Regions from separate parts of the Serratia odorifera genome, predicted to be linked through region 2. Evidence: predicted binding sites of a transcription regulator. Region 2 holds the regulator's gene; the other holds the start of a gene.

Region 1 (15,049 bases), on a different contig from region 2:
GCGCTGCAGCAGCCGATTGCGCTGGGGGCGGATCTGGTGGTTCATTCCTGCACCAAATACCTTAACGGTCACTCCGACGTGGTTGCCGGCGCGGTGATTGCCAAAGACGCCGAGCTGGCGGTGGAGCTGGCGTGGTGGGCGAACAATATCGGCGTCACCGGCGGCGCGTTTGACAGCTACCTGCTGCTGCGCGGTATGCGCACGCTGTCGCCGCGCATCAAGGCGGCGCAACACAACGCCGATGCGATTGTCGGTTATTTACAGCAGCAACCTTTGGTCAAAAAGCTGTATCATCCTTCCCTGCCGGAAAACCCAGGCCATGAGATTGCGCGCCGGCAACAACGCGGTTTTGGTGCGATGCTCAGTTTTGAGCTGGACGGGGACGAGGCAGTACTGCGCCGCTTCCTGTCGGCTCTGGAGTTGTTCACATTGGCGGAATCGCTGGGTGGGGTGGAAAGCCTGATCTCGCATGCGGCGACCATGACCCACGCCGGCATGGCGGCGGATGCGCGAGCGGCGGCTGGCATTTCCGAAAGCCTGCTGCGTATTTCCGTGGGTATTGAAGACAGTGAAGATTTGATTGCCGATCTGGAACGCGCTTTCCAGGCGGCGGCAACGAGGTAAGCATGAATGCAATTGCGGTAGCAGGGCCGGTCAGCGGGCGTCAACTGCACAAATTTGGCGGCAGCAGCCTGGCGGATGTGAAGTGTTATCTGCGGGTGGCCGGAATTATGGCCGAATACAGCCAGCCGGGCGATCTGATGGTGGTATCGGCGGCCGGCAGCACCACTAACCAACTGATTAACTGGCTCAAGCTGAGCCAGAGCGATCGCCTTTCCGCGCATCAGGTTCAACAGGCGCTGCGCCGCTACCATAGCGAGCTGATTAGCGGCCTGTTACCGCCGGAAACCGCCGAGCCGTTGATTGCGGCATTTATTCACGATCTGGAGCGTCTGGCGGTGCTGCTGGACGGCAACGTCGATGACGTGACCTACGCCGAAGTGGTGGGGCACGGTGAAATCTGGTCGGCGCGCCTGATGGCGGAAGTGCTGAAGAAACTGGATATGCAAGCGGCCTGGCTGGATGCGCGCGATTTTCTGCGCGCCGAACGTGCGGCGCAGCCGCAGGTGGATGAAGGACGCTCCTACCCGCTATTGCAGCAGTTGATGGCACAGCATCCGGGCCGACGCCTGGTGGTGACCGGGTTTATTTCGCGCAACGACGCCGGTGAAACCGTGCTGTTAGGGCGCAACGGCAGTGACTATTCCGCCACGCAGATCGGCGCCTTGGCCGGCGTTGAGCGGGTCACTATCTGGAGCGACGTCGCCGGGGTGTACAGCGCCGATCCGCGTAAAGTGAAAGACGCCTGTCTGCTGCCGCTGTTGCGGTTGGACGAGGCCAGCGAACTGGCGCGCCTGGCGGCACCGGTATTGCACACCCGTACTTTGCAACCGGTATCCGGCAGTGATATCGATCTGCAACTGCGCTGCAGTTATCAACCGGAGCAGGGCTCTACGCGCATTGAGCGGGTGCTGGCCTCGGGCACTGGCGCGAAAATCGTCACCAGCCATGATGACGTCTGCCTGATCGAGCTGACGGTTGCACCCCAGCATGATTTCAAGCTGGCGCAAAAAGAACTGGATCTGGTGCTGAAACGCGCGCAGATCAAACCGCTGTCGATTGGCATCCACACCGATCGCAGCCTGATTCAGCTGTGCTATACCGCAGAAGTGGCCGGTAGCGTACTGCGCGTTTTGCAGCAAGCGGCGTTGCCGGGGACCTTGCAACTGCGGGAAGGGCTGGCGCTGGTGGCGCTGGTTGGTGCCGGCGTGTGTAAGAACCCGCTGCACAGCCATCGGTTCTATCAGCAGTTGAAAGATCAGCCGGTGGAGTTTATCTGGCAGGCGGAAGACGGCATCAGCCTGGTGGCGGTACTGCGTCAGGGGCCGACCGGCTTGCTGATCCAGGGGCTGCACCAGAGCCTGTTCCGGGCGGAAAAGCGCATCGGCCTGGTGCTGTTCGGCAAAGGCAATATTGGTTCGCGCTGGCTGGAACTGTTCGCACGTGAACAAAAAAACCTGTCTGCCCGTACCGGTTTTGAATTCATTCTGGCCGGGGTGGTGGACAGTCGTCGCAGTCTGCTCAATTACGACGGACTGGATGCCAGCCGCGCGTTGGCGTTTTTCGATGACGAAGCGCAGGAACTGGACGAAGAGTCGCTGTTTCTGTGGATGCGTGCTCATCCGTTCGACGATCTGGTGGTGCTTGACGTTACTGCCAGTGAAAACCTGGCAGATCAGTACCTGGATTTCGCCAGTTACGGTTTCCATGTTATTAGCGCCAACAAACTGGCCGGCGCGTCCTGCAGCGATACCCATCGCCAGATTCGCGACGCGTTCGCAAAAACCGGCCGCCATTGGCTGTATAACGCTACCGTGGGTGCCGGTTTGCCGGTGAACTACACGGTGCGCGATCTGCGTGATAGCGGCGACAGTATCTTGGCGCTCAGTGGTATTTTCTCCGGTACGCTGTCGTGGCTGTTCCTGCAATTCGACGGCACGGTGCCGTTTACCGAACTGGTTGATCAGGCGTGGCAGCAGGGGCTGACCGAACCCGATCCGCGCGTTGACCTTTCCGGACAGGACGTGATGCGCAAACTGGTGATTTTGGCGCGAGAGGCCGGTTATGACATCGAACCGAATCAGGTGCGGGTGGAATCGCTGGTGCCGGCAGGTACCGAACAGGGCTCGGTCGATCAGTTCTTTGAGAATGGCGATGCGCTGAATCAGCAGATGCTGCAACGCTTTGAGGCCGCCAGTGAAATGGGGCTGGTGTTGCGCCACGTGGCACGCTTCGATGCCAACGGCAAGGCGCGCGTCGGGGTGGAGGCGGTGCGACCAGAGCATCCGCTGGCGTCGCTGCTGCCGTGCGACAACGTGTTTGCCATTGAAAGCCGCTGGTATCGTGATAACCCGTTGGTGATCCGCGGGCCGGGCGCCGGGCGTGATGTCACCGCCGGAGCGCTGCAGTCGGATCTCAATCGTTTGGCACAGCTGCTGTAATCCCTCGAGCGCGGCTTGCCGCGCTCTGTGCGTAGTCTGTCTCTGGGCGCTGCCTGCGGCGCCCGGTACTCAATCCTCGATCGTGAAATTCTCTCGCCTAGCCGATGAGGATTAATCATCTTATTGCCCCAATTTTCCTGTTGACTCTTTAGCCAACTTGCGGCATTTTCTATCTAGACGTCTAAACGTATAGACGCTTATTAAAATGAAATAAAACAGCGATCGACGAGAGGCAGACAGGGTATGAGTTTTTTCCACGCAAACCAGCGAGAAGCGCTGAACCAAAGCCTGGCGGAATTAAACGGCCAGATTAACGTATCGTTCGAGTTTTTCCCGCCGCGTACCAGCGAAATGGAAGACACCCTCTGGCAGTCGATCGATCGTTTGAGCAGCCTCAAACCCAAATTTGTCTCCGTCACCTATGGCGCAAACTCCGGTGAGCGCGATCGCACCCACAGCATCATCAAGGGGATTAAGGATCGTACCGGGCTGGATGCGGCGCCGCACCTGACCTGTATCGATGCCTCACCGGCGCAGTTGCGCGCTATCGCCAGCGATTACTGGAACAGCGGTATTCGCCACATTGTGGCACTGCGTGGCGATCTGCCGCCGGGCAGTGGCAAACCGGAAATGTATGCCACCGATCTGGTGACGCTGCTGAAAGACGTCGGGGATTTTGACATTTCGGTAGCGGCCTACCCGGAAGTGCACCCGGAAGCCAAAAGCGCCCAGGCGGATCTGATTAACCTGAAGCGTAAGATTGACGCCGGTGCCAACCGTGCCATCACGCAGTTTTTCTTCGACGTGGAAAGTTACCTGCGTTTTCGCGATCGTTGCGTGGCCGCCAGCATCGACGTGGAGATCGTACCGGGCATTTTGCCGGTATCCAACTTCAAGCAGTTGCAACGTTTCGCTACCATGACCAACGTACGGGTGCCGAGCTGGATGACCAGTATGTTCGAAGGACTGGATGATGACCCGGAAACACGCAAAATGGTCGGTGCCAACATCGCGATGGATATGGTGAAGATCCTCAGCCGCGAAGGCGTAAAGGATTTCCACTTCTATACGTTGAACCGCGCCGAGATGAGCTATGCGATTTGCCATACGCTGGGCGTGCGGCCAATAGCGGCGGCCTGATAGATAGATGAACGATGCAAAAAAGCGCTGTATAAACAGCGCTTTTTTTATCGCGGTTGGAAAGACGAGGAAAGGAGGTGCCATCGCACCTCCTGCTTGCCAACTTAGCCGGTATTGCGCATCCCGGCGGCGACGCCGGCGATGGTGACCATTAATGCCTGCTCGACGCGTGCGTCTTGCTGGCCGTTTTCCTCTTGCTGACGTGAGCGGTGCAGCAGCTCCGCCTGCAGAACGTTCAGCGGATCGGTATAGACGTTGCGCAGCGCGATGGATTCAGCAATCCACGGCAAATCGGCCATCAGGTGATCGTCGTTGGCGATGGTCAGCACCACTTTGATGTCGCTGTCCAGCTGATCGCGCAGCTGTTTGCCCAACGGCCACAGAGACTTGTCTACCAGGCGCTGATCGTAATATTCCGCCAGCCACAAATCGGCTTTGGCGAACACCATTTCCAGCATGGCGATACGCGTCGAGAAGAACGGCCAGTCGCGACACATCGCCTCCAGCTGATCCTGCTTGCCGGCTTTCACCGCTTCTTGCAGACCGGCGCCGGCGCCCAGCCAGGCGGGCAGCATCAGGCGGTTCTGCGTCCAGGCGAAGATCCAGGGGATGGCGCGCAGGCTTTCTACGCCGCCGTTCGGGCGGCGCTTGGCCGGGCGTGAGCCCAGCGGCAGTTTGCCCAGCTCCAGCTCCGGTGTGGCGGCGCGGAAGTAGGGGACGAAGTCCGGATTTTCACGCACGTAGCCACGATACATTTTGCACGAGGTGTCGGACAGCTCGTCCATCAGCGTACGCCACTCTTTCTTCGGTTCCGGCGGTGGCAGCAGGTTGGCTTCGAGAATGGCGCCGGTATACAGCGCCAGGCTGCTGATGGTGACTTCCGGCAGGCCGTATTTGAAGCGGATCATTTCGCCCTGCTCGGTAACGCGCAGGCCACCCTTCAGGCTGCCCGGCGGTTGGGACAGCAACGCGGCATGCGCCGGTGCACCGCCACGGCCGATAGAACCGCCGCGCCCGTGGAACAGCGTCAGTGCGACCCCGGCTTTTTCGCAGGTTTTGATCAGCGCATCCTGCGCGCGATACTGCGCCCATGATGCCGCCATGACGCCGGCGTCCTTGGCCGAGTCGGAATAGCCGATCATCACCATTTGCTTGCCCTGAATGAAGCCGCGATACCAGTCGATATTCAGCAACTGGGTCATCACGTCGTCGGCATTATTCAGATCGTCGAGGGTTTCGAACAGCGGGGCGACCGGCAGCGCGAACGGGCAGCCGGCTTCCTTCAGCAGCAGATGCACCGCCAGCACGTCGGATGGCGTGCGCGCCATCGAAATCACGTAGGCGGCAATCGAGCCCTCTGGCGCTTCGGCAATCACCCGGCAGGTTTCCAGCACTTCCTGAGTGTCCGCGCTTGGTTGCCACTTCAATGGCACCAGTGGACGCTTGGAATTCAACTCGCGGATCAGGAATGCCTGTTTATCCGCTTCTGACCAGCTTTCATAGTCGCCCAGCCCCAGATAGCGCGTCAGTTCGGCGATCGCTTCGGTATGGCGGGTGCTTTCCTGACGCACGTCGATACGCACCAGTGGCACGCCGAAGCAGCGCACGCGGCGCAGGGTATCCAGCAGTTGGCCATTGGCAATGATGCTCATGCCGCACGCCACCAGCGATTGATAACAGGCGTACAGCGGCTCCCACAGCTGCTCGTTGTTCACCAGCAGGTCGTGCGGGCGTAGCATGCGTTCGCCCTTAAGGCGGCCTTCCAGGTACGCCTGTGAGCTCATCAACTGGCTGCGCAGGCGTTTCATGATTTCACGATACGGTTCTTGTACCGCGTCACCGCCGGCCAGCTCGCGCAGTTCCGGTGTACATTCGGTCATCGACAGTTCGGAAACCAGCACCTGAATATCGCGGGTGAATAGATCGCAGGCTTTCCAACGGCTCAGCAGCAGCACGTGGCGGGTGATTTCGGCGGTGACGTTCGGGTTACCGTCGCGGTCACCGCCCATCCAGGAGGTGAAGCGCACCGGCACCGCTTCCACCGGCAGGCGGTAGTCGATGGTGTTTTCCAACTGCTCGTTCAGTTCGCGCAGGAAGGCCGGGACGCCCTCCCACAGGCTGTTTTCCACTACCGCAAAGCCCCATTTGGCTTCGTCGATCGGCGTCGGTCGATTGTGGCGAATTTCGTCGGTATGCCACGATTGGGCAACTAACTGACGCAAACGGCGCATGATCTTGTTGCGTTCGTAATCGGCCAGGTCGTTGTGGTCAAGCTGGCTGAGGCAGCTATTCACTTCCACCAGTTTGTGGATCAGCGTGCGGCGGGTGATTTCCGTCGGGTGCGCGGTCAGCACCAGTTCGATCGACAGCTGATCTACCGCATCCTGCAGCGCTTTATTGCTGAGCTTTTTGTCTTTCAGCCGGCTGAACAGCTGCGTCAACACTTCCGGGTTGCTGGCCGCTTCGCCGTTGGGCGAAATGCTGTGGTACTGCTCGGCGACGTTGGTCAGATTGAGGAACTGGCTGAAGGCGCGCGCCACCGGCAACAGTTCGTCGTTGGACAGGTTTTGCAGCGTGTTCAGCAATTCCTGACGGTGCGCCTCGCTGCCGGCGCGTGACGATTTGGAAAGCTTACGGATGGTTTCAACGCGATCGAGAATATGCTCACCCAGCGCTTCTTTAATGGTTTCGCCGAGCAATTTGCCGAGCATACTGACATTACTTCGCATTGCCGAATATTGTTCGTTCATATAACCCCTGACCCATTTCGATATGATTTTTATCTTGTAAGTAAATTTCACGCGTGAGGCGAAGGGCGCCTGTTCCATGCAATCGCGTGCCTGTCCAATGGTCAATTGACACTATTTTTAGCAAAAAAACATCAAAATCGGCGCTTTTTCTGAAATTTAATTACGCCCCGCGGGTTATCAGTCTGGCTTATCACGCGAGCGTTCTACGCCTTTATAGGTAGGGGCATGATAAGACATTGCCCCTATCATTTCTCTGGTTTATTGATGGCAGAAATGATCGACCAATTGGCCCAACAGCTTGCGCGTCGGCTCGATAAAGGCGGTATCAATGTATTCATCAGGCTGGTGGGCCTGATTGATTGAACCCGGTCCCAGCACCAGCGTCGGGCAGACTTCCTGTACGAAAGGCGCCTCGGTGCAATAGTTGACCACTTCGGTGCGCGAGCCCAGCAGCTTTTCGATCACCGCGACCATATGATGATCGGTTGGGCACTCATAGCCGGGGATCGGCGGGTGCAGTTCGTCAATGGTCAAGCGTCCTGGCCAGCGTTCGCTGACCGGCGCCAGCGCGCTGTGCAGCAGTTCGTTGATGTTATCCAGCGTCATGCCCGGCAGCGGGCGAATATCCATATGCAATTCACAGCAGGCGCAGATACGGTTAGCCGCATCGCCGCCATGGATATGTCCAAAGTTCATCGTCGGATACGGCACGGCAAAGGCTGGATTGTTATAGCGTTGCTGCAAGGTGTTACGCAGTTCCATTAAATGGCCAATGGATTCATGCATCAGATCGATGGCATTGACGCCGCGCGCCGGATCGCTGGAGTGGCCGGATTGTCCGGTGATACGAATCGCATTGGAAATATGCCCCTTGTGCGCCCGCACCGGTTGCAGCGAGGTCGGTTCGCCGATAATGGCGAAATCCGGCCGGATCTGACTGGAGGCGGCAAAATAGCGCGCACCGGCCATGGTGGTTTCTTCGTCGGCGGTGGCCAGCACATACAGCGGTCTGGTCAGTTTGCTGGCGTCAATGTCACGTACTGCATCGAGAATAAAGGCGAAGAATCCCTTCATGTCGGCGGTGCCGAGGCCGTACAGCTTGTTGTCGTGTTCGGTCAGGGTGAACGGATCGCGCGTCCAGCGCCCTTGATCGTAGGGCACGGTATCGGTGTGGCCGGCCAGCAGCAGGCCGCCGCTGCCTTCGCCGATACTGGCCAGCAGGTTGAACTTGTTGCGGGTGTCCGGTACCGGCTGCACGTCGACACGGAAGCCCAAATCACTAAACCATCCGGCCAACAAGTTGATTAATGCTTCATTACTCTGATCGAGAGCGCCATCGGTGGCACTGATCGAAGGAGTGGCGATCAACGCCCGGTACAGCTCAATAAATGGAGGTAATTTCATCTTCACTGTTGACAGCCTTTGGTTAGGATAGTATCAATATTCATGCATTTATTTTGAATAAAAATACAGTAAGCTGGAGCGTAAGGGAACCCGAAGCCCGGATGTTTATAAAAACATCAACGCTCACCCACGTGGGCGATCGGCGTAACAACGCGAGTGAGCCCTGCTACCGGGGTCGCAAGCGACCACATTGCACGTTTATAAGGTGAAAGGCCACATGTTGAATACGCTGATTGTTGGTGCCAGCGGCTATGCCGGAGCAGAGCTCACGGCTTACCTGAATCGCCACCCACATATGAACATAACCGCTTTAGCGGTTTCAGCGCAAAGTGCAGATGCAGGAAAATTGCTTTCCGATCTGCATCCCCAGTTGAAAGGTATCGTCGATCTGCCGCTGCAGCCGCTGGTTGACGTTGCACAAGCGGCCAAAGGCATCGACGTGGTGTTCCTGGCCACCGCCCATGAAGTCAGCCATGACATTGCACCGGCGTTCCTGGCTGCCGGCTGCGTGGTGTTCGATCTGTCCGGCGCCTTCCGCGTACAGAGCGCCGAGTTTTATCAGCAATATTACGGTTTCGAACATCAACATGCCGATTTGCTGGAACAGGCGGTATATGGACTGGCGGAATGGCAGAGTGAACATATCAAACAGGCGCAGTTGATCGCGGTGCCGGGCTGCTACCCGACCGCCGCCCAATTGGCGTTGAAACCGTTGCTCGAACAGCAGTTGCTGAATCTCGATCAGTGGCCGGTGATCAACGCCACCAGCGGCGTCAGCGGTGCCGGGCGCAAGGCCAGTGTGAATACCAGTTTTTGTGAAGTCAGCCTGCAGCCGTATGGCCTCTTCAACCACCGTCATCAGCCGGAAATCGTCGCGCACCTGGGGACGCCGGTCATCTTTACGCCACATTTGGGGAATTTCCCACGTGGTATTTTGGCCACCATCACCTGTCGCCTGAAGGCCGGCGTAAGCGCCCAGCAGGTAGCGGCCGCTTACCAGGCCGCCTATCACGACAAACCGCTGGTGCGGCTGTATGCCAACGGCGTGCCGGCGCTGAAGGCGGTGGTTGGTCTGCCGTTCTGCGATATCGGTTTCGCGGTGCAGGGCGAGCATCTGATCGCCGTGGCGGCAGAAGACAATCTGTTGAAAGGCGCGGCCGCACAGGCGGTGCAGTGCCTTAATATTCGTTTTGGGTTCCCGGAAACCCAGTCACTCCTTAAATCAGCGTGAGTAAACAGCGATGAATCCGTTAATTATCAAGTTAGGTGGCGTGCTATTAGACAGCGAAGAAGCGCTGGAGCGTTTGTTTACCGCGCTGGACAGCTATCGCGCCCAGTATCAACGTCCGTTGGTGATCGTTCACGGCGGCGGCTGCGTGGTGGATGAGCTGATGAAGCAGCTTGCCCTGCCGGTGGTGAAGAAAAACGGTCTGCGGGTTACTCCGGCCGATCAAATTGACATTATTACCGGCGCGCTGGCCGGCACCGCCAACAAGACCTTGCTGGCATGGGCGGTGAAGCATCAAATCAATGCGGTCGGCCTGAGCCTGGCGGATGGCGGCAGCGTTACCGTGACTCAGCTCGATCCGGCGCTGGGCCACGTTGGCAACGCGCAGCCGGGTTCGCCGCTGCTGGTACAGACCTTGCTGACGGCCGGTTATCTGCCGGTAATCAGTTCGATCGGCATTACCGCCGAAGGGCAACTGATGAATGTGAACGCCGATCAGGCCGCGACGGCGCTGGCCGCCACGCTGGGCGCCGATCTGATCCTGTTGTCGGACGTCAGCGGTATTCTCGACGGCAAAGGCCAGCGTATTGCAGAAATGACGGCGCAAAAAGCGGAACAGCTGATCGCACAAGGCATTATTACCGATGGTATGGTGGTGAAGGTGAACGCGGCGCTGGATGCAGCCCGTACCCTTGGCCGCCCGGTAGATATCGCCAGCTGGCGCAATGCGGAAAAACTTCCGGCCCTGTTTAACGGCGAGTCTATCGGCACCCGGATCCTCGCTTAAATCAAGAATTAAAAAGGAATCAACAACATGCAAAACCAAGGCATCAAAAAAATCGTTCTGGCGTACTCCGGTGGCCTGGATACTTCCGCCATCATTCCGTGGCTGAAAGAAAACTACGGCGGCTGTGAAGTGGTCGCTTTCGTTGCGGATATTGGCCAGGAGCGCGGCGATCTGGAAGGCGTTGAGCAAAAAGCGCTGCAATCCGGTGCCTCTGAATGCCATGTGGTCGATCTGCGTGAAGAGTTTATTCGCGATTACGTTTATCCGGTGCTGCAGACCGGCGCGCTGTATGAAGGTACCTATCTGCTGGGAACCTCGATGGCGCGGCCAATCATTGCCAAGGCGCAGGTTGAGCTGGCGCTGAAAGTAGGCGCCGATGCGCTGTGCCATGGTGCGACCGGCAAGGGCAACGATCAGGTGCGTTTCGAAACCACCTACACCGCGCTGGCGCCGCAGTTGAAAGTGGTGGCGCCGTGGCGTGAATGGAATCTGCGTTCCCGTGAGGCGCTGCTGGATTACCTGAAAGAGCGCAATATTCCGACCACCGCATCGCTGGAAAAGATCTACAGCCGTGACGAAAACGCCTGGCATATCTCCACCGAAGGCGGCGTACTGGAAAGCCCGTGGAACGCGCCGAACAAAGATTGCTGGGTATGGACTGTCGATCCACAGGACGCGCCGGACCAGCCTGAGCAAGTCACCATCACCGTCGAAAAAGGCCGCGTGGTGGCGGTGGACGGCGAAGCCTTGACGCCGTACCAGTGCCTGGAAAAACTGAACGTGCTGGGCGCCAAACATGGCGTTGGTCGTATCGACATCGTGGAAAACCGCCTGGTGGGCATCAAGTCCCGTGGCTGCTACGAAACCCCGGGCGGCACCATCATGGTGGCGGCGCTGCGTGGCATTGAGCAGCTGGTTCTGGACCGTGACAGCTTCAAATGGCGTGAACAGCTGGGCTTGGAAATGTCCTATGTCGTTTACGACGGTCGCTGGTTTGCGCCGCTGCGTCGTGCCATCCAGGCCTCGGCCGAAGCGCTGGCGGAAGAGGTTAACGGTGAAGTAGTGCTGCAACTGTACAAGGGTCAGGTCACGGCGATTCAGAAGAAATCCACCAACAGCCTGTATTCGGAAGAGTTCGCCACCTTCGGCGAAGACGAAGTTTACGATCATAGCCATGCCGGCGGCTTTATCCGTCTGTTCTCACTGTCTTCACGCATCCGTGCGCTGAACGAAAAGAAAAAGTAAGTTTTCTCGGCGGTGACGTTGAGGGGCGCACGCTGTTGCGCCCCCGATGTTCTGAGCGACAAGCATAAAATATTCAGGAGCAAGATTATGGCACTTTGGGGCGGACGGTTCAGTCAGGCGGCGGATCAGCGGTTCAAACACTTAAATGACTCACTGCGTTTCGACTATCGTCTGGCAGAGCAGGATATCGTTGGCTCCGTGGCCTGGTCAAAAGCGCTGGTGACCGTCAACGTACTGACGGCGCAGGAGCAGCAGCAACTGGAACAGGCATTGAACGCATTGCTGCAACAGGTGCAGGCCGATCCGTTGGCGATTGTGCAAAGCGATGCCGAAGATATTCACAGCTGGGTGGAGCAGCAGCTGATCGACAAAGTCGGCGATCTGGGCAAAAAGCTGCACACCGGGCGTAGCCGTAACGATCAGGTGGCGACCGACCTGAAACTGTGGTGTAAACAGCAGATCGGTGAACTGCATCAGGCCATTGTGCAATTGCAGCAGGCGCTGGTGGCAACCGCTGACGCCAATCAGGACGCGGTGATGCCGGGTTATACCCACCTGCAACGCGCACAGCCGGTGACCTTTGCACACTGGTGTCTGGCGTATGTCGAAATGCTGGCGCGCGACGAAAGCCGCCTGCAGGATACGCTGAAGCGTCTGGACGTCAGCCCGTTGGGCAGCGGTGCGCTGGCCGGCACCGCATACCCGATCGATCGCGAACAGCTGGCGGGCTGGCTGGGTTTTGCATCGGCAACCCGCAACAGTCTGGACAGCGTGTCCGACCGCGATCACGTGCTGGAACTGCTGTCTAATGCGTCGATCAGCATGGTGCATCTGTCGCGCTTTGCCGAAGACCTGATCTTCTTCAACAGCGGTGAAGCGGCGTTTGTCGACCTTTCCGATCGGGTGACTTCCGGCTCTTCCCTGATGCCGCAGAAGAAAAACCCGGATGCGCTGGAACTGATCCGTGGCAAGTGTGGCCGCGTACAGGGCGCATTGACCGGTATGATGATGACGCTGAAAGGCTTGCCGTTAGCCTATAACAAAGACATGCAGGAAGATAAAGAAGGGTTGTTCGATGCGCTCGACACCTGGATGGACTGTCTGCAGATGGCAGCGCTGGTGCTGGACGGTATCCAGGTGAAGCGCCCGCGTTGCCAGGAGGCGGCGGAGCAGGGCTATGCCAATGCCACCGAACTGGCGGATTACCTGGTTGCCAAAGGCGTGCCGTTCCGCGAAGCACACCATATCGTCGGTGAAACGGTGGTGGAGGCTATTCGGCAAGGCAAGGCGCTTGAAGCATTGCCGCTGGCGGACTTGCAAAAGTTCAGCAGCGTGATTGGTGACGACGTGTATCCGATACTGTCGCTGCAATCGTGCCTCGACAAGCGTGCCGCCAAGGGCGGGGTATCGCCGCAGCAGGTCGCCAGCGCCATTGCCGAGGCAAAGCAGCGTCTGGCGTAACGCCAACGGCCAGTGAACATGGTAAAGGCGCGGCATGATGCTGCGCCTTTTGCTTTGTTGGCATGCATGACGCAAAAACCGGGCGGGTACCCGGTGAGTGGGATGCTTTGGCTGGTGAGGTTACTCGCCCGGACAGCGCTGGCAGCGTTCGGATTCGGCGGTCCCCAGTTTCAGCTTGGCCTGCAAGTCGCGCAGCGCGGTACGCAGCCCTTCTTCGATTACCGGATGGTAGAACGGCATGTCCAGCATTTGGTTGATGGTCATCTGCTGTTGATGCGCCCAGGCCAGCAGGTGCGCGATGTGTTCGGCGTCCGGGCCGATCATTTCGGCACCCAGGAAGCGACCGCTGCCCTGCTCGCCATAAACATGCAGCATGCCTTTGTTACGTAGCATGACGCGTGAACGCCCCTGGTTTTCGAACGACACCGCGCCGACCTCAAAGCAGCCGCAGGCGCTGAACTTCTGGCTGAGTTCGCGGAAGGTGGCACCGACCATGGCGATTTGCGGATCGGAGAACACCACCGAAATCGTGCTGCGGCGCAGGCCCGGTTTGACTTCCGGGTAACTGCCGGCATTTTCCCCGGCAATGCGCGCCTGATCGCTGGCTTCATGCAGCAGCGGCAACTGATTACTGGCATCACCGGCAATGAAAATATGCGGCACGCTGGTCTGCATGGTCAGGCGATCGGCCTGCGGCACGCCTTTGGCGTCCAGCTCCAGATGGGTGTTTTCCAGTCCCAGTTTATCCACGTTGGGCCGGCGACCGGTAGCGGCCAATACGTAATCCACCAGAATTTCCTGCGGGTTGCCATCCTGCCCCCGATAGCGGATGAAGACCTGGTCGCCCTCACGCTGCATCATGTCTACCTTGACGTCCGGATCGAGGTAAAACGCCTCCCCCAGCGTCTGGCTGGCGTATTGGCGCACCGTGCTGTCGGTCAATGGACCCACCGCGCCGCCAACGCCGAACACTTTGGTATCCACTCCCAGACGATGCAGTGCCTGGCCCAGTTCCAGACCGATGACGCCGGGGCCGAACACTGCTACCGAGCGCGGCAGATCGTCCCAATCGAACACTTGATCGTTGACGATCAGGCGATCGCCGAGAGCGTCCCAGGCGGCTGGCCAACTGGGGCGTGAACCGGTAGCGATGACGATGCGCTGGGCCGTGATGCGGGTATGTTCGTCCACCTGCAAGGTATTGTCGTCAATAAAGCGGGCATAACCGCTGATTTTGTCGTCCGCCGGAATGCTGTCGACGCCTTCTTGCACAAAACCGACGAACCGGTCGCGCTCGCGTTTGACGCGCGCCATCACTTCGCGGCCATTGATCGTGGTGTTGCCCGCCGGATGCACGCCGAAACCAGGGGCGCGTTCGATATGGTGCACCGCCTCTGCCGCGGCAATCAGCAGTTTGGAGGGCATGCAGCCCACGCGTGCACAGGTAGTACCGTAAGGGCCGCCTTCAATCATCACCACGCTCGGGGTGGAAAGTTTGGCTGCGCGGTAAGCGCCAAGCCCGGCGGTGCCGCCGCCGATCACCGCGACGTCTACATTCAGCTGTTTCATGTCAACACTCCGCTAGGATAAAAAAAGGCGGGTCATTTCACTGAGCCCGCCAAACGTTCACGTTGGATTTGCTTTTACTTATAAATCAGGCTGACAGGAATGATTCCAGATCGTCGCTGCCGCCAATGTGACGCCCGCCGATGAACACCTGCGGTACGGTAGCGCGGCCGCTGACGGCGCGCAGGCTGACGGTGGTGGCATCTTTGCCCAGCACGATTTCTTCATACTGAATACCGCGTTCTTGCAGCATCTGTTTTGCCTTGGCGCAGAATGGGCAGCCAGGTTTGGTGAACAGCGAAACGGATTCCTGCACTTTGAATTCCGGCGCCAGGTATTTCAGCATGGTGTCGGCGTCAGACACTTCAAACGGGTCGCCTGGCTTGTTGGGTTCAACGAACATTTT
Region 2 (15,049 bases):
AACTCGGTTCTTCCGGCGGTTCACCGACAACTTTCACATTCTTCGTCAGTAACGTATCCAACAGCTTGGGATCGTTGACGGGGATATAAGTCGTGTATCGGTTACTATCTTTCTTGGTAACGTTGATCTCACGTCCGTTGATTCGCGCTTCGCGAACCTGATCTTGGGTCAGTTCGGACATGAAGGTAGAGTAATCCACCCTACGGCCATTCGACTCGCTGGGCCCAAAGCTCTGGAATACAGACATCAACACTACCGCGATGACTAACCAGAGAATTAGGTTTTTCGCCATGTCACTCAAGGGATTAACCTCATATTACAACTGTGTTAACAAACAGCGTTAGGGTACTACAGTTTGCGCCCTGTCGCTACAATGTACACTTCGCGCGAACGGGCGCGGGAAGCGTCTGGCTTACGAATCTTAACCTTCGTAAACAGGGAGCGAATTTCCCGTAGGTACTCGTCAAAGCCATCTCCCTGGAACACCTTCACCAGGAAACTTCCGCCTGGTGCGAGGACATCACGACACATTTCCAGTGCTAATTCCACCAGATACATCGATCTTGGAATATCGACCGCCGGGGTGCCACTCATATTCGGGGCCATGTCAGACATGACCACCTGAACCTTGCTTTCACCTACACGATCCAACAGCGCCTTTAATACCAGTTCATCACGAAAGTCGCCCTGGAGGAAATCGACGCCAACGATAGGATCCATTGGTAAAATATCACAGGCGATGATCCGCCCGGTACCGCCGATCTGGGTAACGACATACTGCGACCAGCCACCTGGCGCCGCCCCCAAATCCACTACCGTCATACCCGGTTTAAACAGTTTGTCGCTTTGCTGTATTTCATCAAGTTTAAACCAGGCACGAGAGCGCAGCCCTTTTTTCTGCGCCTGTTGTACATATTTATCGCTAAAGTGTTCTTGAAGCCAGCGACTGGAACTCGCCGAACGCTTTTTATTTGCCATCTCGTTTTCCAACTATCCTAAAAAGAGTCTTATGTCAGGTTCGCTGCTCACGTAGACTCTCATCGGTGAAGACCGATTTGGTGATACACATGAGATGGCGGTAGAATGTACCGTTTTCAATCCCAACTTAAGCAAAAAAGACAATGAATCTGAATAATAAACAAAAACAGCACCTGAAAGGCCTGGCGCATCCGTTAAAACCGGTTGTCATGCTGGGTAATAACGGTCTCACCGAAGGGGTGCTGGCTGAAATTGAACAGGCTCTGGAGCACCACGAGCTGATCAAAGTAAAAATCGCTGCTGAAGATCGCGAGACCAAAACCCTGATCGCCGATGCTATCGTGCGTGAAACGGGTGCCTGCAACGTGCAGGTTATCGGTAGTACGCTTATTCTTTACCGCCCTTCCAAAGAGCGCAAGATCAGTCTACCGCGTTAATTGACGCCAGTTTAACGAAAAGGTGCCATGCACCTGCGTCAGATAAAAGGCCGCCATGCGGCCTTTTTCTTTTCTTTACAAAACCCTGCCGAACTTCTGACCAGCCTTGGTCAATCAGAGGTATTCCACCTTCAGGATTTCGTAGTCCACGTCGCCGCCGGGGGTTTTGATCACCACCACGTCGTCCTGTTCTTTACCGATTAAACCACGCGCCATCGGCGAATTGACCGAAATCAGATTTTTCTTGAAATCGGCTTCATCGTCGCCAACGATGCGGTAGGTCACTTCGTCTTCGCTATCCAGATTCATCACCGTAACGGTGGAGCCAAAAATCACGCGGCCGGTATTGGGCATTTTGGTGATATCAATCACCTGGGCGTTGGACAGTTTGGCTTCGATTTCCTGGATACGACCTTCACAGAAACCCTGCTGCTCACGCGCCGCATGATATTCGGCATTTTCTTTCAAATCGCCGTGTTCGCGCGCTTCCGCAATGTCAGCAATGATTTTCGGGCGGCGCACGCTCTTCAAATATTCAAGTTCTTCGCGCAGTTTTTCAGCGCCAAACAAGGTCATCGGAATCTGTTTCATAATTTCACTACCTCTAAATCTTTCCTGTTCAAATAACCGTCATCCTGACGTATTCGTATGAAAACACGGATGGCTACCGCCAGCCGCCTCCAGGCGATAAACAAAAGAAGCCTGACTCGGAACTGTTGCCCAAGTCAGGATCGATTTTGCATTTTGATACGCATTTTAGCGTAGAGTTCCTTGAGGGTCATCGTTTACTTTTTCCCTGAATGCGCCGTAGTATGGCGGCACGTTACCCAGCAGCTATTCCGAGATTATGCGTTTTTCACGAATTGTCAGTGCATTGGCTTGCGCATTTGTTCTAAATGTAAATGCGGCCCCGGTTGAAGATTACACACAATATTTGCCTGATGGGGCCAACCTTGCCCTGGTAGTTCAGAAGATCGGCGCACCGGCGCCGGTCATCGATTATCACTCTCAGCAAATGGCCCTGCCCGCCAGTACCCAGAAGGTGCTGACCGCGCTGGCAGCCCTGTTGCAGCTCGGCCCGGACTATCGCTTCAGCACCACGCTGGAAAGCCAGGGCAACATCAACGACGGCGTGTTACAGGGCAATCTGATTGCGCGCTTCGGCGGCGATCCGACCTTTAAACGCCAAAGCCTGCGCAACATGGTCGCGGTGCTGAAAAAACAGGGCGTGCGGCAAATCACCGGCGACGTACTGGTTGATACCTCGGTGTTCGCCAGCCATGACAAGGCTCCGGGCTGGCCGTGGAACGATTTGACGCAGTGTTTCAGCGCCCCGCCGTCGGCGGCCATCGTTGATCGCAACTGCTTCTCGGTATCATTGTACAGCGCACCGAAACCCGGCGACATGGCGTTTATCCGCGTTGCATCCTATTATCCGGTGAACATGTTCAGCCAGGTGCGTACCCTGGCCAAAGGCTCGTCAGACGCGCAATACTGCGAGCTGGACGTGGTGCCGGGCGAGCTGAACCGCTTTACCCTGACCGGCTGTCTGACGCAGCGCAGCGACCCTTTGCCGCTGGCCTTCGCCATTCAGGACGGCGCCAGCTATGCCGGCGCGATTTTAAAAGACGAACTGACGCAGGCCGGTATCCAGATTGACGGTCATCTGAAGCGCCAGACACAGCCAGGCATCAGTGGAACGGTGATCGCGCAGACCCAGTCAGCGCCGTTGCACGATCTGCTGAAGATTATGCTGAAAAAGTCCGACAACATGATTGCCGACACCGTATTTCGTACCATCGGCCATGAACGCTTCGGCGTACCGGGTACCTGGCGGGCAGGCGCCGACGCCGTGCGTCAGGTTCTGCGCCAGAAAGCGGGAGTAGATCTTGGCAACAGCATCGTAGTGGACGGCTCTGGCCTGTCGCGCCACAACCTGCTGGCGCCGGCCACCATGATGCAGGCATTGCAATACATCGCGCAGCACGACAGCGAGCTGAACTTTATTTCGATGTTACCGCTGTCCGGTTACGATGGCACCTTGCGTTATCGCGGCGGTCTGCACGAAGCCGGCGTCGACGGCAAGGTATCGGCGAAAACCGGGGCGCTGCAAGGCGTGTACAACCTGGCCGGTTTTATCACCACCGCCAGCGGTCAGCGTCTGGCCTTCGTACAGTATCTGTCGGGCTATGCGGTGCCGCCAGAAGACCAGCGACAACGTCGTATCCCGCTGGTGCGTTTTGAAAGCCGGCTGTACAAGGATATTTACCAAAATAACTGAGTAGCACAATAACCGAGGCCCAGGGTGAAGTTACTGATCGTTGAGGATGATGAACTGCTGCTACAGGGTCTGGCCATGGCGTTGGCCAGCGAAGGCTATGCCTGCGACAGCGCCCTGAACGCCGCCGAGGCCAATGCGTTGATCGTCAGCAGTCAGTACAGCATGGTGATCCTCGATTTGGGCCTGCCGGATTTGGACGGCGCCAGTCTGCTGCGCCAGTGGCGCCGTCAGCATATCGATCTGCCGGTGCTGATCCTCACCGCCCGCGACGCGCTGGAAGACCGCGTCGACGGCCTGGACGCCGGCGCCGACGACTATCTGGTCAAACCGTTCGCATTGGTCGAACTGAAGGCGCGGGTACGCGCCTTGATTCGCCGCTATCAGGGCCACAGCGACAACCTGTTGCAACTCGATGACCTGACGCTAAACCTGTCCAGCCAGCAGGTGTATGTACAGCAACAGCCGGTGGACGTCACTCCCAAGGAATTTGCCATTCTGTCGCGCCTGATGATGCGCGCCGGGCAAACGGTCAATCGCGAGCTGTTGCAGCAGGATTTGTACACCTGGAACGACGACCTCGGCTCCAACACCCTCGAAGTACACGTCCACAATCTTCGCCGCAAGCTGGGTAAGGATCGTATCCGCACCGTGCGCGGCATTGGCTACCGTCTGGAATCCCTACCATGATCAGCATGCGCCGTCGTCTGCTGCTGATGCTGGCGTTGATCCTGTTGGTCACCCAGTTGATCAGCGCTTTATGGCTATGGCATGAAAGCCGTGAGCAAATCGGTTTTCTGGTCGATGAAACGCTGACCGCCAAGGTTCGCACCGAGCGGGTCGACAACGAAATCGCCGAAGCCATCGCTTCGCTACTGGCACCGTCGCTGATCATGATGATGGTGACGCTGTTGGCGTCGTTCTGGGCCATCAGCTGGATTATCCGGCCGCTCAACCAGTTGCAAACGCGTCTGGAGCAGCGTTCCGCCGATAACCTGTCGCCGCTGCCCGTCAACAGCGACAGTCGCGAAATGGTCGCGGTCACTACCGCGCTCAATCAGCTCTTTTCTCGGCTGGACAATACCATCCAACAAGAACGGCTGTTTACTGCCGATGCCGCACATGAGCTACGCACGCCGCTGGCCGGTATCCGCCTGCATCTGGAGCTGATGGAACAGCAGGGCGTCAAGGAAAGCACCTTGCTGATTGCCCGTATCGATCAACTGATGCACACGGTCGAACAGTTGCTGATGCTGTCACGTGCCGGGCAGAACTTCGCCGGCGGCCACTATCAGCGGTTCGACTGGGTGGATAACGTTATCCAGCCATTGCAGGAAGAATTGACCGAGTTGGCGGCGCAGCGCCAGCAGCGCCTGGAGTGGCAATTGCCGCCCGTTGCGCCGACCCGTGGCGATCCGGTGCTGTTACGGCTGCTGTTGCGTAACCTGGTGGAAAACGCCCACCGCTACAGCCCGCAGAACAGTAGCATTCAGGTACGGCTGACGCCGCAGGCTGAGGGGCATCTGTTGCAGGTGATCGACGCAGGGCCGGGGATCAAGGAAACCATGATCGGGGAAATCACCCAGGCGTTTCGCCGTATGGATCAGCGCTACGGCGGCAGCGGCCTGGGCTTGAACATCGTCATCCGCATAGTACAACTGCACCAGGGACGTTTGACGCTGGAAAACCGTAGCGACAGCCACGGGCTAAATGCCCAGTGCTGGCTGCCGAACGACGCGCTGAAGCCTTGATAACCCCGCCGACGCGCAAAAGAAAAGGCCCTGCATCACGCAGGGCCCTTTAATCATGACAACCGGTAATTACTTCTTGTAGATGAACTCGACGCCTTCGTCGTCTTCTTCATCCCAATCATCATCCCAGTCATCGTCCGCTTCGGCTTCCACTTCAGCGATCTGTTCACGGTGGTAGTCATCCCACATGAACTCCACTTTTTCCGGCGCGCTTTCTTCGATCGCCATCGCTTTAGGCTGGGTGTTGATAAAGTTCATCACATCCCAGCACAGTGCGTTGACGCCGGCGCGGTTGGCGGCAGAGATCATGTAGTACTTGCCTTCCCAGCCCATGCCTTCAACGATGGCCTTGGCACGCTCGGCGGCCTCTTCCTCATCCAGCAGGTCGACTTTGTTGAACACCAGCCAGCGCGGCTTTTGCGCCAGATTTTCGCTGTACTGGTTCAGTTCGTTAACGATCACGCGGGCGTTTTCAACCGGATCGGATTCATCGATCGGCGCAATATCCACCAGGTGCAGCAATACGCGGCAACGCTCCAGGTGCTTCAGGAAGCGAATACCCAAACCGGCACCGTCGGAAGCGCCTTCGATCAGCCCCGGAATATCGGCCACGACGAAGCTTTGTTCGTTGTCCATACGCACCACGCCCAGGCTTGGCACCAGCGTAGTAAACGGATAGTCCGCGACCTTCGGCTTGGCGGCGGAAACCGCGCGAATAAAGGTGGATTTACCGGCATTCGGCAGCCCCAGCATACCGACGTCAGCCAACAGTAACAGCTCCAGCAGCAGATCGCGCTCTTCGCCCGGCGTACCGTTGGTTTTCTGGCGCGGTGCACGGTTTACCGAGGATTTGAAACGGGTGTTGCCCAGGCCATGCCAACCGCCCTTGGCGACCATCAGACGCTGCTCGTGGCGCGTCATATCGCCGAGGATCTCGCCGGTGCCCTGATCTTTCACCCGGGTGCCCACCGGAACCTTGATGATAACGTCTTTACCGCGCTTCCCGGTACAGTCACGGCTCTGACCGTTCTGGCCACGCTCCGCGCGGAAAGATTTTTCAAAGCGGTAATCGATCAGCGTGTTCAGGTTTTCGTCCGCCAGCAGATAAACGTCGCCGCCATCGCCGCCGTCACCGCCATCTGGGCCGCCGTTCGGAATATATTTTTCGCGGCGGAAGCTGACGCAACCATTACCACCATCACCTGCAACGACCAAAATCGCTGCTTCATCTACAAACTTCATTTACCGTCTCCGTAAATCATTCACCGGGTTGCTTTAGAGGAGCAACCAGGCGGGGTTCTGCCCGTCGCGGCCACCACCGGTGACCAATTGCGGAAAACATGGCGCCGGCGACCACCACGAAAGCACCGACATAACCGACGACATTGAGCGTCGGTGCGGTGAATACCTGTGGCCAGGCCAACGCCAATAAATCTGAAAACAGCAGGGTAAACAGCGGAGTAAGCGTTACTAACGCACTCACCTGCGCAGCCTGCCAGCGCGCCATGGCTTCCGCCAGCGCACCATAGCCAATCAGCGTGTTGGCACCGCAAAACAGCAGACAGGCCAATTGCCAACTGCTGAGCTGGAAAATAACTGCCGGCTTCGCCAATGGGAACAACGCGATTGCACATAAAGTGTACAACATTACCAGGATCTGCGGCGAGGCCAATCGACGCAGCAAGACTTTCTGCGCAACGCCATAGGTGACCCAGACCATTGCCGCACACACCCCCAACAGCACGCCAAGCGTGTAATCCGTCAGGCGGGTGAAGATTTCGATCAGGCTGACGTTAAAGAACAGCATCAACCCGCAAATCAGCATCAAGGCGCCAATCACCTGGGTAATACGCATCCGCTCTTTTAAAATCAACACGCTGGCAAACATCATGCCGACCGGCGACAGCTGGCCGATAACCTGCGAAGCCGTCGGGCTGAGGTATTGCAGCGAAGAGCTGAAGAACACAAAGTTCCCCAGCAACCCGGCGGTGGCAATCACCAGTAACAGCAGCCAGCGCGGTTGGCGGAACATCTTGAGCGGCGGCAACCTGCCGCGCACCGCCAGAATCAGACCCAACCCGATGGCCGCCATGGTAAAGCGATACCAGACGACGGTAAACGGCTCCATCACCTGCAACACTTCCTTCATGGCGATCGGCAATGCCCCCCAGCAAACCGCCGTGGTCACCGCCAGAAAAATGCCAATACCGACCTGCTGTTTTGTTTCCATTCGTGATTTTTGCCTGCGCGCTGTCGGGCCGCTGCACAGCCCTATACCCTCATCGCAAGAAGCGTCAATTCGGTCGTAGACCGATTGATACGGCGTACCAACCCGTGGCCCGCAATCGCCTGAAGCGAGTTTCGGGCGCTGTTGGCGCGCCTGCAACCTGAATATGCCGGGTATAAATGTAAAAAGCCCCGCAACGAATTGCGGGGCTTACATCTATTTAGTAAGGCTCGGAAAATTATTCAGCGTCGATGCTGATGAATTTACGATTGCTCGGGCCTTTAACTTCGAATTTGACTTTACCGTCTTTCAAAGCAAACAGAGTGTGGTCTTTGCCGCAACCCACGTTGGTACCAGCGTGGAATTTGGTGCCGCGCTGACGAACGATGATGCTGCCTGCCAGTACTGCTTCGCCGCCGAAGCGCTTAACGCCCAGACGTTTGCTTTCAGAATCGCGACCGTTACGAGTCGAGCCGCCAGCCTTTTTGTGTGCCATTAATCCGCTCTCCTAACTTAAGCGCTGATGCCGGTGATTTTGACGTCAGTGAACCACTGACGGTGGCCTTGCTGCTTACGGTAGTGCTTACGACGACGAAACTTAACAATCTTAATTTTCTCGCCACGACCGTGAGCAACGACTTCAGCTTTGATCTTGCCGCCATCGACGAAAGGAACGCCGATTTTGATATCTTCGCCATTAGCGATCATCAGAATCTGGTCAAACTCAACCGCTTCACCAGTTGCGATGTCCAGCTTTTCCAAGCGAACGGTCTGACCTTCGCTTACTCGGTGTTGTTTACCACCACTTTGGAAAACCGCGTACATATAAAACTCCGCTTTCCGCGTGCTCAACCGTGTAGTACAGAGCGCGCTATAAATATTCACAATAGGGCGCGAATTCTACGCAAAAATACAGCACATGACAAGAGCAGAATCCGGCCTGAAGCAGAAAAAAGAAGAAAAAAAGCACAGTTTCTTTCCTGGCGTTTATCTGAGGCGTTTTTCAAGTACAATCAAGGAACAGTTACCGCCATGTACCGATGTGAGCAGCGATCTCAACGCGGTGAAGAGAAACACAGCTGAAAACAATACAATGAACCTAGAACAAATTACCGAGTTAACCGCGCAGGATATGGCGGCCGTGAACGCAACAATTCTTGAACAGTTGAATTCCGAAGTCACGCTCATCAATCAGCTTGGCTATTACATTATCAGCGGTGGCGGTAAACGCATTCGCCCGATGATCGCCGTACTGGCAGCTCGGGCGTTGCAGTATCAGGGTGACAAGCACATTACCGTTGCTGCGCTGATCGAGTTCATCCACACCGCTACTTTACTGCATGACGATGTGGTCGATGAGTCCGATATGCGCCGCGGCAAGGCAACCGCCAACGCGGCGTTCGGCAACGCCGCCAGCGTGCTGGTGGGCGACTTCATTTATACGCGCGCATTTCAGATGATGACCAGTCTGGAATCGCTGCGGGTGCTGGCGCTGATGTCGGAGGCGGTCAATGTGATTGCCGAAGGCGAAGTACTGCAATTAATGAACGTGCACGATCCGGACATTACCGAAGAAAGCTACATGCGGGTGATCTACAGCAAGACCGCGCGCCTGTTTGAAGCTGCCGCACAGTCTTCCGCCATTTTGTCCGGCGCCACAGAGGCACAGGAACAGGGGCTGCAGGATTATGGCCGCTATCTCGGCACCGCTTTCCAATTGATTGACGACTTGCTTGATTACAGCGCTGACGGCGTCACGCTGGGCAAGAACACCGGCGACGATCTGAATGAAGGCAAACCGACGCTGCCGCTGCTGCACGCCATGCACCACGGTAATGCGCAGCAGACGGCGATGATTCGCGGCGCCATCGAGCAGGGCAACGGCCGGCATTTGCTGGAACCGGTGCTGACAGCCATGGAACAGTGCGGTTCGCTGAGCTATACCCGCCAGCGGGCGGAAGAAGAAGCAGACAAGGCTATCGCTGCGCTGCATGTCCTGCCGCAATCACCGTTCCGTGACGCGCTGGAAGGCCTGGCGCATCTGGCGGTGCAACGGGATTTCTAGCAACGGGGTTTCCCTATCGTTTCTCAGGCTCGCTATCCGGGCCTGTCATCGCATCAGCGGTAGCCTCATCGCTGATGCGCGCCAACAGGCTGCCAATGCCTTCCCGCATCAAAAACGTCAATAACCGTTCGCGCTCGCTTTCCGTCATGCGGCGGAAACATTCGATCAACACCACCAACGAATCGTTGCGTTCAACCTGATAACCGGCTGGCTCTTCTTGCAATATCAGTAAATTACGCGCCGACAATGGCAGACTGTCGATGTGATACTCCACCGCCTTACCCTGGACACCCTTGCGACGACGGCTAACCCATCCCTCACGGCGAGCCATTTGATTGATTCCCTGTGGTGAGGACGGTAACCCTGCGATGCCTATCAGCTCCTTGGCGGCAAACCACTCGTTTTTCATAACCTTTTTCTCTGGGAAATTATGTGGTCAACGCATTTTTAGGAAACCATTCCGCCATTTTCAGAAAACAATGGTATTCTGGTTTCCGTCTAAGCGTTTCATGTTGTGCGAACGATTAATACATGCCTGTTAGTTATACCACTAACGGAACTTTGACTAATCAAAAAAAGGAATGAAAACATGAATTCAAGGAGTCAGGATTGGCATCCGGCAGACGTTATTGCCGCATTACGCAAGAGAGGCACTACGCTGGCAGCGGTCTCGCGACGCGCCGGTTTAAGCTCGTCCACCTTGGCAAATGCCCTGTCGCGCCCATGGCCGAAGGGAGAATGGCTGATTGCCGATGCGCTGAGCATCCATCCGGCGGAAATCTGGCCGAGCCGCTATTTTGATCCCGATACTCATCAGCTGCTGGATCGCAAATCGCGGATGAAATCGTAATTGCGGGCAAAAAAAACCGCCGGAACGCTGTCCGGCGGCCTAACAAGAGTTTACTCAGAGCAAGCGATCACTTGTTGACGAAAGTCTCGCCCAGCTCGATATCTTTGCGCAGCGTGTCTAACATCTCTTCCAGCGCTTTTTGCTCGAACGCACTCAGGGTACCGATGTCTTTGCGTTCTTCCACGCCGTTTTTACCCAGCAGCAGCGGTTGTGCAAAGAAACGGGCATATTTGCCGTCACCTTCTACATAGGCGCATTCCACCACCCCTTGCTCGCCCTGCAGCGCGCGTACCAGAGACAGACCGAAACGTGCCGCAGCCTGGCCCATGGACAACGTAGCAGACCCGCCGCCGGCTTTTGCTTCAACCACTTCGGTACCTGCGTTCTGGATACGCTTGGTCAAGTCCGCAACTTCCTGCTCGCTGAAGGTAACGCCAGGGATCTGGGACAGCAATGGCAGGATGGTCACACCCGAGTGGCCACCGATTACCGGCACGTTCAGTTCTTCCGGCTTTTTGCCTTTCAACTCGGCCACGAAGGTGTTGGAACGAATGATATCCAGCGAGGTGACGCCAAACAGTTTGTTCTTGTCATACACACCGGCTTTTTTCAACACTTCGGCCGCGATGGCAACCGTGGTGTTCACCGGGTTGGTGATGATGCCGATGCAGGCTTTCGGGCAGGTTTCCGCCACTTGCTGGATCAGGTTACGCACGATGCCGGCGTTGACGTTGAACAGATCGGAGCGATCCATCCCTGGTTTACGCGCCACACCAGCGGAAATCAGTACTACATCCGCACCCTGCAAGGCAGGTTTTGCGTCTTCGCCGGCAAAGCCTTTGATGTTCACTGCGGTTGGGATGTGGCTTAAATCGACGGCAACGCCTGGGGTTACTGGGGCAATGTCGTAGAGGGAGAGTTCAGAACCTGAAGGAAGCTGGGTTTTGAGTAGAAGGGCGAGGGCCTGGCCGATACCGCCAGCAGCACCGAGAACTGCAACTTTCATCCTATACTCCTTTATTATCTTAAATATAAAAGCGCCGTGAATTTCTGGGTACGGACCTTAGATTATTACACCTTTTAAAACAATCTCTTAACAGTTGGATTGAGAGCTGGCGCAACAAAATGGCCTCGATCGCGGACATTTTAGATTAAATAGCTTACGCATTAAGGGCATAGCGCACACTAATCGAAAATAGTGCGAGGTTATTCACGAGCAAGTTAACCGGCCGTTACATTACACCCTTACACAACATCAGAACAACATCATTTTAATAACATTTTCTTTACCGGGGAGGCAGCTTTCCCCCCTGGGTGAAATGGGCATATTCATGAGATACGGATTTTGTTAAAATGCCGCCCTTTCCTTATTGTCCGGGCTATTTTGATTTTTCCGGACACTGCCTTATTGCATAAAAATTCATTTATATGCATAATAATGAACTCTATTGTTAACATTCACCGGTGCAAAATGCGTAATCCCGCAAAGCAGGAAGATCTGATCAAGGCGTTTAAAGCGTTATTGAAAGAAGAAAAATTCAGCTCGCAAGGCGAGATCGTTTTGGCGCTGCAGGAAGAAGGCTTCGAAAACATTAACCAATCCAAAGTGTCGCGCATGCTGACCAAGTTCGGCGCGGTGCGTACACGCAATGCCAAAATGGAAATGGTTTACTGCCTGCCAGCCGAACTGGGCGTGCCGACCACCTCCAGTCCGCTGAAGAATCTGGTACTGGACGTCGACCACAATGATGCGGTGGTCGTTATCCATACCAGCCCGGGTGCAGCACAGTTAATTGCCCGTTTACTCGACTCGTTGGGCAAATCCGAAGGCATACTGGGCACCATTGCTGGTGATGACACCATTTTTGTTACCCCGGCCAACACCTTCAGCGCGCGTCAACTGTATGAAGCTATCCTGACGCTGTTCGAGCAGGAACTGTGATCGCCATGGCTAATAAAATGCGGCTCTCCGCCGCGTTTTGTTAGCTTTTGCTTAACCACCGCTTTACGTTGCCGGCACATTCCCCCTCTCGACTACCACGTATAACGCCGCACAACACCCCACCTGCGACACATTTCCATGACATTTATCCGTAACTAGTGATACCTGCTATTAATTTCCGCACTTTTGGTCAAAAGCACTTAGCTTGTTGAAATTACATCTAATTAACAATAAAAGTGTGTTTTATGAGCGCTTTTTATTCCATTTGGATATAAAAAATAATCAATATTATGCGTAAGTTTCACAAGAAACTGTTAGCTAACTATTAATTTTTCGCGTTACTAGATGTATACTCATTTCCGTGACGTAAATCACAGTTCATGCGAACTGACAAAAGAATTCTAAGAGGCAAAATCATGAAAGTTAAAACTACAGTAATGACGTTAGGCGTTCTATCCATGCTTTCTTTCGGTGCATTTGCAGCACAATCCGTTAGCGCAGATCAGGCAACCAAACTGCAATCCGCAGGCACCATTACCGTTAGCGGCGTTGCCGGCGCACCGTCTGATATTCGCGCAGCGCTGTCTGCCAAAGCGGATGCCCAAGGCGCGACCGCTTACCGTGTGATTGAAGCGCGTAACGAAGGCAACTACCACGCCACCGCAGAAATCTATAAGTAAGTCAGCAGTACCGGCATTACCCGACAACGGGCAATAAATCTCTGGAAAACAGCAGTACCTGTCACGGCCTTCAAGAATAAAAAACGCTAGCAAGCCCTTCCTGGCCGGGATGGATACCTCAAGGACCACCAACATGAACATGAAAATCACTCTCGCTGCGGTCAGCCTGCTCTCAGCCGTCAGTTTCGGTGCCAGCGCCGCTACGCTGGTGGACAATGCACAAGCCAGCAACATGCAGACCATCGGTACCATTACTGCCAGCGGTGTGACCGGCTCCCCTTCCGACATTCGTCAGGCGCTGTCTGACAAAGCCGACAAGCAAGGCGCCAAAGCCTATCGCGTTATCGAAGCCTACGAAAATGGCAACTGGCACGCGACGGCCGAAATTTACAAATAACAATTCAGAGAACGCGTTACCGAACTGATTACCCTCGTCACTGCCACTGCCGAGTTTGACGTCAACGCGAATTCTTTGAAGAAACCCCTCGTCGTCCTATCCGACGAACCCCATTGCCCCCGCTCGCGGGGGCTTTTTTATGGGTGTAAAAAAGGGCCGCAAGCGGCCCTGTCATTACGATCGTCGGGGTGACGGCGCCCCCCGATTGTCTGTCAGTAACCTTGCGGTGCGGCCGGCTTGTTGGCCAGTGCCGTCAACAGCTTGTCGTGAATACCGCCGAAACCTCCGTTGCTCATCACCAGAATATGGTCGCCCGGCTGTGCCGTTTTCACCACCATCTCTACCAGCGTATCCACATCGGCGCTCCAATGGGCCGGCTGTACACAGGCTTCGGCCACTTCCGCCACCTGCCAGGGAATATGGTGTGGCTGGAACAGGAACACTTCGTCGGCCCGCCCCAGCGACGGCGCCAGTTCGTTCTTGTTGATACCCATTTTCATGGTGTTGGAGCGCGGTTCCAGCACCGCCAGGATGCGTGCGGTACCGCCGACCTTGCCGCGCAACGCCGCCAGCGTTGCCAGGATCGCCGTCGGGTGATGGGCGAAATCGTCATACACCGTGACGCCATTGGCTTCGCCGCGCAGTTCCAGACGGCGACGCGCGTTGATAAAATCATTCAACGCGCGGCAGGCGTCTGCCGGCAGCACACCAACGTGACGCGCCGCAGCGATGGCCATCAGGCCATTATGCATATTGTGTTCACCCACCAGCGTCCAGTTGACCTCGCCCACCGTTTCGCCGTTGAGCTGCACCTCATAACGGCTGGCATCGGCGGTCAGTTTATTGGCGCGCCAGACGCCTTCTTCGCCTACCAGCTCCTGTTCGCTCCAGCATCCCATCGCCATCACCTGTTTGAGGTGCGGATCGTTGTCCGGCAGAATGATCTTGCCTTTGCCCGGTACCAGGCGTACCAGATGGTGGAACTGCTTCTGAATCGCCTTCAGATCGTCAAAGATATCGGCGTGATCGAACTCCAGATTGTTCATGATCAGCGTTCGCGGACTGTAGTGCACGAACTTCGAGCGCTTGTCAAAGAAGGCGCAGTCGTATTCATCCGCTTCAATCACGAAGAACGGGCTGCCGCCCAGGCGAGCAGACACCTCAAAGTTGCCCGGTACGCCGCCGATGACGAAGCCCGGTTGATAACCACAGGCTTCAAGGATCCAGGTGGCCATACCGGCGGTGGTGGTCTTGCCATGGGTGCCAGCGACGGCCAGTACCCAGCGATCGCGCAGCACATGATCGTGCAGCCACTGCGGGCCGGATACATAGGGGATCCCCTGTTCCAGCACCGCTTCCACGCACGGGTTGCCGCGCGTCATGGCATTGCCGATGATCACCATGTCCGGCGCCGGATCCAACTGTGCCGGATCGTACCCCTGGA

The links. The regulator ArgR, encoded in region 2, controls arginine synthesis, uptake and breakdown. The targets are predictions, from matches to a motif close to ANTGAATAAAAATACANT.
Region 1: argC (N-acetyl-gamma-glutamyl-phosphate reductase) is a predicted target of ArgR. The motif match lies at 8,409-8,426, and genes of this name have one in related genera.

The regions. Positions count from the first base shown of each region.
Region 1 is NZ_JBGMUT010000010.1:110,404-125,452, forward strand. Features, by position in the region: gene metB (cystathionine gamma-synthase) at 1-624, shown strand, start outside; gene ACCC84_RS19745 (bifunctional aspartate kinase/homoserine dehydrogenase II) at 627-3,062, shown strand; gene metF (methylenetetrahydrofolate reductase) at 3,306-4,202, shown strand; gene ppc (phosphoenolpyruvate carboxylase) at 4,307-6,952, opposite strand; gene argE (acetylornithine deacetylase) at 7,211-8,356, opposite strand; gene argC (N-acetyl-gamma-glutamyl-phosphate reductase) at 8,574-9,587, shown strand; gene argB (acetylglutamate kinase) at 9,598-10,371, shown strand; gene ACCC84_RS19775 (argininosuccinate synthase) at 10,399-11,616, shown strand; gene argH (argininosuccinate lyase) at 11,704-13,077, shown strand; gene ACCC84_RS19785 (dihydrolipoyl dehydrogenase) at 13,198-14,646, opposite strand; gene ACCC84_RS19790 (glutathione peroxidase) at 14,732-15,049, opposite strand, start outside.
Region 2 is NZ_JBGMUT010000009.1:43,240-58,288, reverse strand. Features, by position in the region: gene ftsH (ATP-dependent zinc metalloprotease FtsH) at 1-292, opposite strand, end outside; gene rlmE (23S rRNA (uridine(2552)-2'-O)-methyltransferase RlmE) at 349-978, opposite strand; gene yhbY (ribosome assembly RNA-binding protein YhbY) at 1,122-1,415, shown strand; gene greA (transcription elongation factor GreA) at 1,530-2,006, opposite strand; gene dacB (serine-type D-Ala-D-Ala carboxypeptidase) at 2,263-3,696, shown strand; gene pmrA (two-component system response regulator PmrA) at 3,721-4,383, shown strand; gene pmrB (two-component system sensor histidine kinase PmrB) at 4,380-5,444, shown strand; gene cgtA (Obg family GTPase CgtA) at 5,514-6,686, opposite strand; gene ACCC84_RS18830 (DMT family transporter) at 6,703-7,674, opposite strand; gene rpmA (50S ribosomal protein L27) at 7,910-8,167, opposite strand; gene rplU (50S ribosomal protein L21) at 8,185-8,496, opposite strand; gene ispB (octaprenyl diphosphate synthase) at 8,765-9,736, shown strand; gene ACCC84_RS18810 (DNA-binding protein) at 9,750-10,145, opposite strand; gene ACCC84_RS18805 (helix-turn-helix domain-containing protein) at 10,326-10,586, shown strand; gene mdh (malate dehydrogenase) at 10,654-11,592, opposite strand; gene argR (transcriptional regulator ArgR) at 12,058-12,528, shown strand; gene yhcN (peroxide/acid stress response protein YhcN) at 12,945-13,208, shown strand; gene yhcN (peroxide/acid stress response protein YhcN) at 13,342-13,605, shown strand; gene mpl (UDP-N-acetylmuramate:L-alanyl-gamma-D-glutamyl-meso-diaminopimelate ligase) at 13,818-15,049, opposite strand, start outside.